DNA from 3 places in the Pseudoalteromonas sp. JSTW genome. Region 2 is predicted to be linked to each of the others. Evidence: predicted binding sites of a transcription regulator. Region 2 holds the regulator's gene; each other region holds the start of a gene.
What was found. The regulator sigma-54, encoded in region 2, starts transcription at its own class of promoters, with help from an activator protein. The targets are predictions, from matches to a motif close to GTTGGCACGNNNNTNGNNT.

Region 1 (4,270 bases), 880 kb from region 2:
GTGAATTTTATAAAGAGACGTTGCTGCACAAACGCGCCATGCAAGCATAACGCCTACGGTTTAATGTAGGCGTGAAATTTATTTCGCGTGAAGAGGTTGTAAGCAACGAGCTGCGAAAAGCGAGATGCGAGCTTGTATAGTTAAAACGCCTCCCACGTGTGAGATGTGTGTCACTTGTAGGAGGGGCTTTAGCCGCGAATTTTATAAAAGACGTTGCTGCGCAAACGCGCCATGCAAGCATAAGGCCTACGGTTTAATGTAGGCGTGAAATTTATTTCGCGCGAAGGGGTTGTAAGCAACGAGTTACGAAGTACGAGATGTGAGCTAAACCGTGAAGGGTGTTTAATGTCGCTTAAAAGGTTTGCTTTTTCGGCGTTAAAACGCCTCCCACGTGTGAAATGTGTATCACTTGTAGGAGGGGCTTTAGCCGTGAATTTTATAAAGAGACGTTGCTGCGCAAACGCGCCATGCAAGCATAACGCCTACGGTTTAAGGTAGGCGTGAAATTTATTTCGCGCGAAGGGGTTATAAGTAACGAGTTACGAAGTACGAGATGCGAGCTAAACCGTGAAGGGTGTTTAATGTCGCTGAAAAGGTTCGCTTTTTCGGCGTTAAAACGCCTCCCACGTGTGAAATGTGTATCACTTGTAGGAGGGGCTTTAGCCGTGAAAGGGTTGTAAGCAACGAAGTACGAAAAGCGAGATGCGAGCTTGTATAGTTAAAACGCCTCCCACATGTAGTGTATATCACTTGTAGGAGGGGCTTTAGCCGTGAATTTTATAAAAGACGTTGCTGTGCAAACGTGCCATGTAAACATAACGCCTACGGTTTAAGGTAGGCGTGAAATTTATTGTGCGCGAAGGGGTTTCGCAACTCGTATTTCGTCATTGCACTCTATTCATTTCTTTCCAACTGGCTTTTAGGCTGTTGGCAAAGCTGATGAACTTTTCTTTCATGGTGCGTTTGACTTTAATCTCTACTGAGCCTAGCCAAACATTACCTTCAATCGTAATTGTGGGGCCTTGCCCTTTATTGAGTGCAACCGATTTATTTTCAACGCTACCAACCACACTAAACAATTTTGACACTACATTCACATGCTCTGGCACGTAGATTTCGTCGCTGCCTAAAATACAGTTTACGTAGATGGTGACATGCTGGTGCTGAAAAACGGCTTCACTAAAGTCTAATTCAATTGAGCCTAAACAGTTCGTTAGGTGAATTTCTTTCGGGACTAGCCATTGGCCGCTGCGCTCGTTGGAACCTAAAATACTGCGTAGTTGCAGGCTTTCTGCATCGCTACCATGTGCATAGTGAGGTTTAAACTGCGCGTGTTTATGTGACTTGTAGTCAATATCTGCTGTTAACTCTAAGTCAGAAACCAGCTCAATTAACACTTCATTGCTGGTGGCTTCCATTGCTTGGTCTAGTCTTCGTTCAAATGCTTCTGCTGAAATAACTGCATGACTGTAGTTATAGATAAGTTGATCGATTACTTCTTCTCTTACTTGCTCGATGGGGCGATCTTCGAGTTTGACGGCCATGATAATTCCCTGTTGAGTTTTAAAGTTATGTTAATCACAAAGCAAAGTGTAGGCCAAAAATTATTTTATTAATATTCATTGGTTTATGTTTTTTGATGTGGGCTTTCATTCGTTAAATTAACCATAGATTAATAAGATTGACAATTAATTAGTCATTTTTATAACAGAGTGAACTTCTTACCGAATTGTCTGTAAATAATTACCGAAACGAATATAAATCATGGCTGAATATCGATTTAACTTATTGAATAATATAAAAATAAAAATTTGGCATCGAAGTCGCATTAGTTATCTCGTCTTTAATCAAAAGGAGAAAGATTATGAATACATTCAACAAGACTATGATTGCTGCGTTAGTAATTGGTGCAACAAGTATGAGTGCTCAGGCAAGCAACTGGGAAAATGAAAGTAAAGATGCTTGGATTGATGGTAAGGCAGAAACTGTGCTTCTTATGAACACTAACCTAAATAATTTTGATATCAACACAGACGTAAAAAACGGCAAAGTTGTATTAACCGGTAAAGTTGATAGTGAATTAGACAAAGAGTTAGCCGAAGAGCTTGTACTTAGCCTAGACGGAGTAACTGCTGTTGATAATAAATTAACGGTTGTGAAAAACATGAAGTCTAAGGCAGCGAGTGCAGATAAAGGTGACTCAGTAGAAAGTGACTTAACTGATGCGAAGATCAGTACAGTGATCACCACACGTTATTTATTTAACTCTGAAGTAGGCGGCACTGATATTGATGTCGATACAGATAAAGGCGTTGTTACACTAAAAGGTACGGTTAAGTCAGATGCAGAAAAGCAATTAGCAGTGAGCATTGCTGAAAATGCTGAAGATGTGCGTAAAGTCATCGATGAACTTAAGATTGTTGCTGAATAATAGCACGCCCTATAGCCCAGCTTTGGCTGGGCTTATCTTTTTCAAGGAGTGAGTTATGGATTTAATACGCATTATTTTCTCGGTTTTAATTCCGCCTCTTGGCGTATTTTTACAGGTAGGTTTGGGGGCACAATTCTGGATTAATATTATTTTAACCTTATTAGGGTACATTCCAGGTTTGATTCATGCTGTGTATATTATCGGTAAGCGATAATAATCACGGTTCAAAGGAATGAGTTTACGGCAAGGAAATGCACACGTAATAATGGATGACAACACTGCAAGGAGATTTACAGTATGGAAAATGTAACACAGCACAAAGGACAGCAAGGAAGTAACAAGGCGTTATGGACAAGCGCACAATGGCAACGCTTTATGGATAAAGTGAAAGGATAAACACCAAGGATTTTGGTTTAGGCTAGGAGCCAAATATGGATGAAGCTAGCGTAAGGAGGTGACAAAATGGAACAAGTACAAGCGCAATTATTACACGGACTGAACAACAAGGGAGTTGCTACATGGAATGAGCAACAGTGGCAACTATTTATGGAACTTACTAAAGCGGTTACGCCACAGGTAACAAGGAAGGCTGACGATAAAAACCCGATGTCATCTTCAGGTGACATCGGGTTTTTAATTACATCTGCAATCTATCTCAATACCAATTCAAATCAGTGTGAATGATTTAAACCTGTCGTTTGCAGCGTTAAAAATTTCTTATTAACGACTGCATGGTGCCTGATTTGTTACTTATAATAAGTAGCAAGAACACACACCTAGAACAATTCAATGACTAATCACAACTTAAATTGATTAACTGTTTTATTAAGTGAAATAGCTAGCTCATTGAGATCGCGTGCTTCGTCTGCTAACTCATGTGCATGATCTGCTGTACTATTAACTAAATGGTTAATTGCCGCGAGGCTATTGTTAATGTCCTCAGCAACCACCGTTTGTTGCTCAGTTGAGGTCGCAATTTGATGACTCTGGTCTTGTACATTCGTCACTGAGCCTGCAATATCTTGCAGAGCTTGCAGTACAATTTGAGTTTGCTCTACAGAGCCTTCTGCACGCTCTTGACCCTGCTGCATCATGGTGGATGCTTTTTGAGCTATTTGCTGTAAACGCGTGATCATATTACGAATATCATCGGTCGACTCTTGTGTACGACTTGCCAGTGAGCGTACCTCATCAGCAACCACCGCAAAGCCTCGCCCTTGCTCACCTGCACGCGCCGCTTCAATGGCTGCATTGAGTGCCAGTAAATTGGTTTGTTCTGCAATTGAGTTGATTACATCGACAACAGCGCCAATATTGCCGCTTTCTTGCTCAAGCCCAGCAACAACTTTAGATGCCTCACCGATGTGGCTGGCAAGTGCGGTCATCACCGATTGCGCCTGCGTTGAACGCTTGGTGCCATCGGCTGTAATGCTTTGCACTTCTTCGGCTGCATTGTTGGTGTGTTGCGCATTTCGCGAAATTTCGAGTACCGTAGAGGCCATTTCTGTTACTGCGGCGCTAACACTGTCAACTTGTTGCTTTTCTTGCTGAATTTCGTCGTTGGTTTTTTTAGAGACGATTTTAAGCTGTGAAGCCGCTTGGCTTAACTGCTCAGCTTGGGCTGCTGTATTAAGCATCATGGCACGTAATTTATCGATAAAGGTATTCATGTGGTGAGCGAGCTGACCAACTTCATCTTGACTCTTTATTTCGATTTTTTGGGTTAAATCACCATCACCTGAAGCAATATCACGCATGATATAAGTAAGTTTTGTCAGTGGTTTAGTGATCATTTGCGTAGCCCAGAAGATCATCGCAATAATAATCGCTAAAATGATG
Region 2 (4,270 bases):
ATTAAAGCTGAGAACATTAACATCGACATTGACAAAATGACCATGTTTTCTAAGCAACCTGTCACGCTGACAGGACCGAATTTAAAAATTACCGGTAAAGGTTTAAAAGCCGATTTAAAAGCCGAAATTGTTGAGTTAACTAACCATACACGAACCATATACTATGACCAATAAACTTAAGAAATTACTCCTGATCCCAAGCTTATTGATTGCGTTTTCTGGCGCAGCTGCTGAGCAGGCTGGCACACCAATCAGCATTAGCTCTGATCGCCAAGAAGGTCAGCTAAAAAATGGCATTGGTATCTTCGAAGATAATGTCGAGATCATACATGGTAACCGTCGTATTACAGCGGATCGACTCGAAGCACATGCAGGTGAAGTTGAAGGCACGGTTGAATTAATTATTGCCACAGGAAAGCCCGCTTACTTTGAAGAAAAACAAGCTGACGGCACTATTATGAGCGCCAGTGCTGAAGAAGTTCGTTACGATGTTGCTAAACGCTTATTAACACTCGTTGGCAATGCACAAGTGACTCAAGCAGGCCAAAAAGTCAGTGCCAAGAGCATTACATACGATATGGAACAGCAACTGATAAGTGCCGAGAAAGATGAAAACTCGACCGATCGTGTACACACTATTTTAGTGCCTGTTGATAACAAAAAGAACGATGAAGGCCAGCCATGAGCACACTAAAAGCAGAGCTATTAGCTAAAAGCTATAAGGGTCGCCAAGTTGTAAAAAATGTAGGCCTTGAGGTAGAAGCTGGCAGCATTGTCGGTTTACTTGGGCCAAATGGCGCAGGTAAAACAACCACCTTTTACATGATTGTGGGATTAGTGCCCAGTGACAAAGGTAAAATAAGCATTGATGATAACGACATCACCTTATTGCCAATGCACAGCCGCGCTCGCTTAGGTATTGGCTATTTGCCACAAGAATCATCGATTTTTAGAAAACTGACTGTTTATCAAAACTTAATGGCCATTTTAGAGACCCGTAAAGATCTCAATAAACAAGGCCGCGAAGAAACACTTAACAGCTTACTTGATGAATTTAGCATTCAACACATTCGTGACAGCCAAGGTATGGCATTGTCAGGGGGTGAACGCCGTCGTGTTGAAATAGCACGCGCACTGGCCGCTGACCCTAAATTTATTTTGCTCGATGAGCCTTTTGCTGGTGTTGATCCTATTTCAGTGTTAGATATAAAGAAAATTATTGAGCACTTAAAAAATCGTGGTATTGGTGTATTAATTACTGACCACAATGTGAGAGAAACCCTTGATGTTTGTGAAAAAGCCTACATTGTTTCTCATGGGGAGCTAATTGCATCAGGTACACCTGAACATGTGTTAGCCGACCAAACTGTACGCGATGTGTATCTAGGCGAGCAATTCAGGCTTTAAATACGCCACCGACTAGAGCATCTGCTAGACTTATAACAATGACAATAAATCAAATAAATAGTTAACGGCATCGTGCTATTGTTTGATAAGACTAAAAAGGATTGTTAGGGATACATGAGGCAATCATTACAGCTGCGCATGGGCCAGCAACTTACAATGACTCCACAACTGCAACAGGCTATCCGTTTGTTGCAGCTCAGTACATTGGATCTCCAGCAAGAAATTCAAGAAGCGTTAGACTCTAACCCTTTGCTTGAAGTTGAAGAAGCAGATTATGCAGAAGAGAGTATTGGCAAGAACGAGCAAAAAGCCGAATCTGACGATACCCAACTAAGCGCGTCGGCTGACGAAGCTGCGAGCGAGTACGAGCAAGAAAGCAGTGATGCCCTCAACAAAGACACCGTAAGTGACGACTTAGCAATGGATGTTACGTGGGATGAGTACATGAGTGCTGCCCCATCAAGTTCCTCAGGTCCAATGCCTGAAGATGAATCAATTTACCAAGGCGCATCAACCGAAACTCTCCACGAATACCTAATGTGGCAGTTACAACTAACTCCATTCAGCCCAACAGACGAAGCGATTGCCGTTGCGATTGTTGAGGCAATTGATGATTCGGGTATTTTAACCGTAAGCTGCGAAGACATTGTTGAAAGCTTCAATCAAAATAACGATGAAGAAGAAATCGAACTTGATGAAGTCGAAGCTGTCTTAAAAAGAATCCAATTATTCGATCCTGTCGGTATTGGCGCCCGTAGTTTACAAGAATGTTTGTGTATTCAATTACGCCAATTCGATGCTGACACCCCCTATTTAGCTGAAACTAAAATGGTGTTATCAGAACATATTGAATTATTAGCGAGTCGTGACTATCGCACTTTGATGAAAAAGACTAAGCTTAAAGAAAGTGAGCTGAAAGAAGTCATGACATTGATCCACAGCTTAAATCCAAAGCCTGCGGATACAATTGTTAGAGAAGAGTCTGAATACGTGATACCCGATGTATCCGTAAAAAAAATAAAAGGCCGTTGGGTAGTTGAACTAAACCCAGACTGCATGCCGAAAATCAGAGTGAATAGCCACTATGCGGCGATGTCACGTTCTGTAAAATCAAGCAGTGATAGCCAATTTATTCGCTCTCATTTACAAGAAGCAAAATGGTTTATTAAAAGCTTAGAAAGCCGTAATGACACGTTATTAAAAGTGACTAACTGTATTGTTCAACAACAACAGGCTTTCTTTGAACATGGTCCTGAGGCCATGAAACCCATGGTATTAAATGATGTCGCAGAAATGGTCGAAATGCATGAATCAACAATTTCGCGAGTAACAACACAAAAATACATGCATACCCCGCGGGGAATTTTTGAGTTGAAATATTTCTTCTCCAGCCATGTAAGCACTGAAAATGGGGGTGAGTGTTCATCTACGGCAATTCGCGCTTTAATCAAAAAGCTAATCGCCGCAGAAAACACAGCTAAACCATTGAGTGATAGCAAAATTGCAGATATATTGGCTGAGCAAGGAATTAAAGTAGCTAGACGGACAATAGCAAAATATCGAGAGTCTCTAGCAATACCTCCGTCGAATCAGCGTAAGAGTCTGATTTAGACGTTTTACATAGAAGGAAAATGCTTATGCAACTAAATTTAACTGGTCGTCATGTAGAAATCACAGATTCATTAAGAGACTATGTAAACACCAAGTTTGCGAAACTAGAAAGGCATTTTGACCACATTAATAATGTTCATGTCATTCTAGATGTAGAAAAACTAAGCCAAAAAGCAGAAGCAACTTTACATGTAAACGGAGGCGAGTTATTTGCCTCTACTGAACACCAAGATATGTATGCAGCCATCGACTCGTTAATCGATAAACTTGATCGTCAAGTAATTAAACACAAAGAGAAATTAGCTCGACACTAAATTATGAAACTTAGTTCACTTACTAACCAGGACTGCAGCAAAGCTGCGGTCCTTTTTAATAGCAAAAAAAGAATTCTCGAATTTATCAGCGAACTGGCTCATGAGCAGCTCCCTCATTTATCTCAGCAAGATATACTCAATGCCCTATTGAACAGAGAAAAATTGGGCAGCACGGGTATTGGCCGAGGTATTGCGATTCCACATGGTCGTATGAGCGGTGCAGATCAGCCACACGCATTTGTAATTGTGAGTGAGTCACCTATAAATTTTGATGCAATTGATAATCGTCCAGTGGATATTTTTGTCGCACTCATCGTACCAGATGGTGACTGTCAGCTTCATCTAAAGACCTTATCAACAATTGCTGATAGACTTAAAGACAAAGAATTTTGTAAACAGCTACGCAGTGCTAAAACAGATAGTGATCTGTTTAAAGTCATTGCATCAGAGGCATAAATGGAATTAATTATTATCAGCGGTCGCTCTGGTTCAGGTAAATCAGTCGCTTTACGAGTACTTGAAGACTTAGGCTATTACTGCGTTGATAATATTCCTGTAAACCTGCTTCCTTCGTTAGTACGCAGTGTGTCAGATAATTACGACAAAATTGCTGTAAGTATCGATGTGCGTAACCTGCCGAAAGAACAGCAAGAATTTAACGATATTCTTGAGTATTTACCGGGCTTTGCAAAACCCACGTTGTTTTATTTAGATAGTGATGATCAAACACTAATCAAACGGTTCTCTGAAACTCGCCGCTTACACCCATTATCGATTGACTCGCTGCCGCTTGATTTAGCGATTAAACAAGAAAAAGTATTACTGGATGTTTTGATCACCCGTGCCGATTTTATGATTGATACGACCGATCTCAGCGTGCATCAGCTTGCCGAATCTATTCGCGAAAAAATACTGGGTAAAAAAGACAAAAAGCTCAT
Region 3 (4,270 bases), on a different replicon from region 2:
AGGTATGCTGGTATGAAAATAAACGCTATACCGAGGGTGCGATTATTGCTGTCGCGAACAGCATGCTTATATGCGCTACAAAAACAGACCATCTGTCTAATAGTGATCTCATGTGGTATCGATTGAATGAAAACGGCGATATTATTTACCCTAAGCAGGCGAAAACAATTCGTGTCAATTAGCATCTAGTGACGAGATAGGTTACTATTGCGCGGTAATAAGTAACCTAAGATTTAGTATGGATAATCAACCTAATAATCCTTTGCATGGCGTAAAACTTGCCGATATCGTCACTAAGCTACAAGAAAAATTTGGCTGGGAAGGCCTCGCTGCGCATGTCGATGTTCGCTGCTTTCAAAATGATCCCAGTGTAAAATCAAGTTTAAAATTTTTACGTAAAACGCCCTGGGCACGTGAAAAAGTAGAGCAACTTTATGTCGATACGTTTTTCAATACCCAAGAGGACGATATGGCAACTTTCCAGTGGAAAAGCATTAAAAAATAATTATTCTTCTGCCATTATCACCGAAAGCGATTTCGGTGATATTTCTACAACGATTTCATCAGCTGTTTTCACCTCGCCATCAATTACATAGCTTAATTCATTTTCTGCCGTAACACAGACACGCATAGCATTTGTGTGATGGCTGTTAATTGCAAAACTTGTCTGAGTAATGCTCGAAAAAACCAACTCAGCAATACTCAAGGTACTGGCTTTCGAGTCTGCACTTGGGGTAAGCCAATTAACATCTAGTAACCCATCTTTATGGTCGGGCTGCCCTGCTGATTGCGCTAACAAGGTGGTGAATGGTGCTGCGTTGGCGATAATCAGGCTTGTGGTATGAATTGACTGCGGTTCATTGTTATCAAGTTTTACGGTGTAATCTTGAGCTTCATGCTCGCCGAGCGCGTGCCAAAAACCTTGTAAATAGGCCAATTGCCCCGATTCATTTTTTGCATCACGATGCGCTTTTTCTATCATCTTTTGCTCAAAACCTATCCCTACAAGCAATAGCATACGTTCGCCATTACACAGTGCGGTATCAATACGACTCGCCTGCCCTTCAATAATGAGCTCACAGGCTTGTTCGACAGGAATTATTTTTGACCGAATGCCCATTAAAACATGCGCTAACGCATTTGCTGTACCTAATGGAATGATCCCTAATTTACAGGGGGTATCAACTAACACACTTGCAACCTCTGTCACAGTGCCATCTCCCCCACATGCAATGATTACATCGGGCTGTGATTTAATGGCCTCTTTTGCTAAATCAATGCCACTAATTTCGGCCGTTGTCGTGTGTACTGTTAAATCGTAGTACTGTGATAAACGGGCGGTAATTTGTTTATTTTTAGATTCCCATAATTTCGTGCCCGATACAGGGTTAGCAATAAGTACAGCTTTATTTTTAATTAATAAATCACCGGCTTTATGACGTCTTATTAAATGACGTAATTGACGTTTATTAAGATTTGCAGTCTCACGTGTTTCTTTAATTTGCTCAAGTATCGTGTGCACATCTGCATCTTTGTTTTGACTCAATAAATAAGCAGCCATGACAAATACGGAACGACCACGTCCTAATGCACAATGCACTACAACGCGTCTGTCTTCTTTAATCTGATGATGTATCCAATTAATGGCTTGATTTAATTGTGCGCGGGTTGGCACGCTGTGATCAAGTACTGGAATATTTAGATAACGGATATTTTCTTGAGTAGACGACCATTCTAAGCCATCAAACTCACAGGTTACATCTAAAACGGCTGTGATCCCCATTTCTTTCATACTGTCTATGTCAGATGGAAATAATCGACAAGCCAAAAACAAATGCTCGTTTATTTGTTGAAGTGGCGGCACTTTATCGTGTTTTCTAGACCACGCGTTATAAAGTTGTGCGCCAAGTAAAAATGGAATAAACGCCCACCGTATATACATGGGAATAATGCCATTTTCACGTTTACGGAATATTCGCGCGATATCAAAAAAATAAGCCGCGCTCACTAATAATAATGAAAGCGCTGTCCAATAAAAAAATAGCGCAAAGTACACCGTATCTACACGCAACGCAGCAATAATAAACGCTACGGCTAAAACTAAATAGGTTGATGCTGCCCACATAATCACTCCTTGTTATTGTAATTATTTATACATAGCAAGTTTCACTCCAGAGTTTAAAGTACACCACGCCTTTTGATATACCTTAAATCAATAACTTAGCAGATTTACTATTTATATATAAATAAGTTTAGGACATTTTTTCAATAACATATGAATAACTTACACATTATGAATAACTTGAAACCTATAAATTTGCCAATAAGCACATCCCTGCTAACCTAATTAATAGAAAAGAGGTGGGTTAACATTGATTTCACATCCTTTTTTCTAAAAATAATGTTTCGTGCATCTAAACCGGTGAGTAAACCGTTACTTCTATACAACAAGAAAAACAGGAACTTTATGGACAACGATCAACTATTAGCGTTACTGAGTGCAACAGCGAAAGGTGACAAAAATGCCTTCGCAAGTTTGTACAAATCAACTAGCGCTAAGTTATTTGCCATTAGCTTAAAAATGCTGGGTAATCGGGCTCAGGCTGAAGAAGTATTGCAAGATGCCTTTGTAAAAATTTGGCACAATGCCAGTGACTATCAAGTATCAAAAGGGGCAGTTATGTCATGGATGATAAGCATAGTCAGATACCGTTGCCTCGATTTATTACGCCACCACAAAGTGCGTAAAGAACAGAGCTTAACTGATGAGCAAGAACAAGAAGATTTAACGTCTATTCAAGTTGCTTACGAAGATGATTCAAAGTTGGTCGACTGTATCGAACAACTTGATCCACAGCAAAGACAAGTAATTCACTTGGCTTATTATAAAGGGTTGACTCATCACGAGCTTGTTGATCACATTGCATCCCCTCTTGGCACAGTTAAAAGCTGGATCAGACGTGGGTTACAACAACTACAAAGGTGCCTAACGTTATGAATTATGAAAACCAAACACTTATTGATATGTTAGCAGCCGAGTATGTTCTTGGGACATTAAGAGGCCCCGCTCGCGACCGTTTTGCTCGTTTAATGTTAACCTCTACCCGTGCAAGAGAAGCAACATGGATGTGGGAGCAACATCTCAATAACTTAGCAAGTTCAATTGAGTCTGTGCCACCCGATGAAGCCGTATGGGAAAAAATTGCCAGTCGTATCGACCCCAACGTTGTGCCTTTGCAATTAAAAACCAAAAAGCCACGCTCAACGATACTACAAGCATGGTCGCTTATTGCCACCGCTGCGAGTATTGTCCTTGCGCTTATTATTTGGCAGCCTCATGAGTCGGTTACATCGCAAGCGCAACAAATTGCACTTTTTAAGAATCAAGCCGAATCTGCACTTTGGTTTATTGATGTCCAAGACGACAGCCTTGCAATTAAAGCATCGACAGCACTTATACCACGCACAGACAAAGATTATGAGTTATGGATGATTTTAAAAGGGCAAGAAGCGCCCATATCCTTAGGTCTACTGCCCAAGTCAGGCCGAATTGAGCTACCTAAAAATGCCCAATTTAATGCGAATGACATTGCACTCCTGGCTGTTAGCTTAGAACCCTTGGGAGGATCGCCTAATGGCTCCCCAACCGAGGTCTTATACACCACCGAATTGGTTATTCTTTAAATCTAAAAGCCGTGCATTGCACGGCTTTTTGCATTTTTGTTAAAAAATTTTCAAATTATTGCATCCAATTAAATTCTTCGCCCGTATTTCACTATGACTTAATTTAAAAACTAAGGAAAAAGTCATGAAGAACGTAACTCCATCTCTAATTGCTATTGTAGTATGTAGTACCCTGTTCAGCTTGCCTACAGAGGCATCTAGTCACCGAGAAGCACCGAACATTACACGCTTCCCAACATTAGACTCAACAGACTTTTACGCGTTTAATAGTTACGAAGAAGGCCGTGGCGATTATGTCACGTTCATCGCAAACTATATTCCACTTCAAGATGCTTACGGCGGTCCAAATTATTTTGCAATGGACCCAGATGCAACCTACAGCATTCATATTGATAATGACGGCGATGCTGTAGAAGATATGACCTTTGCTTTTAATTTCAAAAGCATGTTACCTAATGACAACATGGGTGTTGCTTTAACAGTCGGCCCAGAAGGCAATCAACGCACGGTTGCAGTGCCATTAAAGAATGTCGGCGGTGTAGCGGCCGGTAATAATGCAGCGGTTAACTTTAGCGAGTCATATACA

Region 1: a site for sigma-54 is predicted at 1,584-1,602, ahead of GZH31_RS14500 (LiaF domain-containing protein). Genes of this name have one in related genera too.
Region 3: a site for sigma-54 is predicted at 2,307-2,325, ahead of GZH31_RS16965 (diacylglycerol kinase family protein). Genes of this name have one in related genera too.

The regions. Positions count from the first base shown of each region.
Region 1 is NZ_CP058972.1:3,212,305-3,216,574, reverse strand. It holds gene GZH31_RS14500 (LiaF domain-containing protein) at 885-1,544, opposite strand; gene GZH31_RS14495 (BON domain-containing protein) at 1,865-2,431, shown strand; gene GZH31_RS14490 (YqaE/Pmp3 family membrane protein) at 2,487-2,645, shown strand; gene GZH31_RS14485 (hypothetical protein) at 2,894-3,115, shown strand; gene GZH31_RS14480 (methyl-accepting chemotaxis protein) at 3,229-4,270, opposite strand, start outside.
Region 2 is NZ_CP058972.1:453,291-457,560, reverse strand. It holds gene lptC (LPS export ABC transporter periplasmic protein LptC) at 1-174, shown strand, start outside; gene lptA (lipopolysaccharide transport periplasmic protein LptA) at 164-685, shown strand; gene lptB (LPS export ABC transporter ATP-binding protein) at 682-1,407, shown strand; gene GZH31_RS02185 (RNA polymerase factor sigma-54) at 1,522-3,018, shown strand; gene hpf (ribosome hibernation promoting factor) at 3,045-3,332, shown strand; gene ptsN (PTS IIA-like nitrogen regulatory protein PtsN) at 3,336-3,788, shown strand; gene rapZ (RNase adapter RapZ) at 3,789-4,270, shown strand, end outside.
Region 3 is NZ_CP058973.1:142,332-146,601, forward strand. It holds gene GZH31_RS16955 (DUF1496 domain-containing protein) at 1-182, shown strand, start outside; gene GZH31_RS16960 (VF530 family DNA-binding protein) at 239-505, shown strand; gene GZH31_RS16965 (diacylglycerol kinase family protein) at 506-2,125, opposite strand; gene GZH31_RS16970 (sigma-70 family RNA polymerase sigma factor) at 2,468-2,998, shown strand; gene GZH31_RS16975 (anti-sigma factor domain-containing protein) at 2,995-3,684, shown strand; gene GZH31_RS16980 (DUF4331 domain-containing protein) at 3,809-4,270, shown strand, end outside.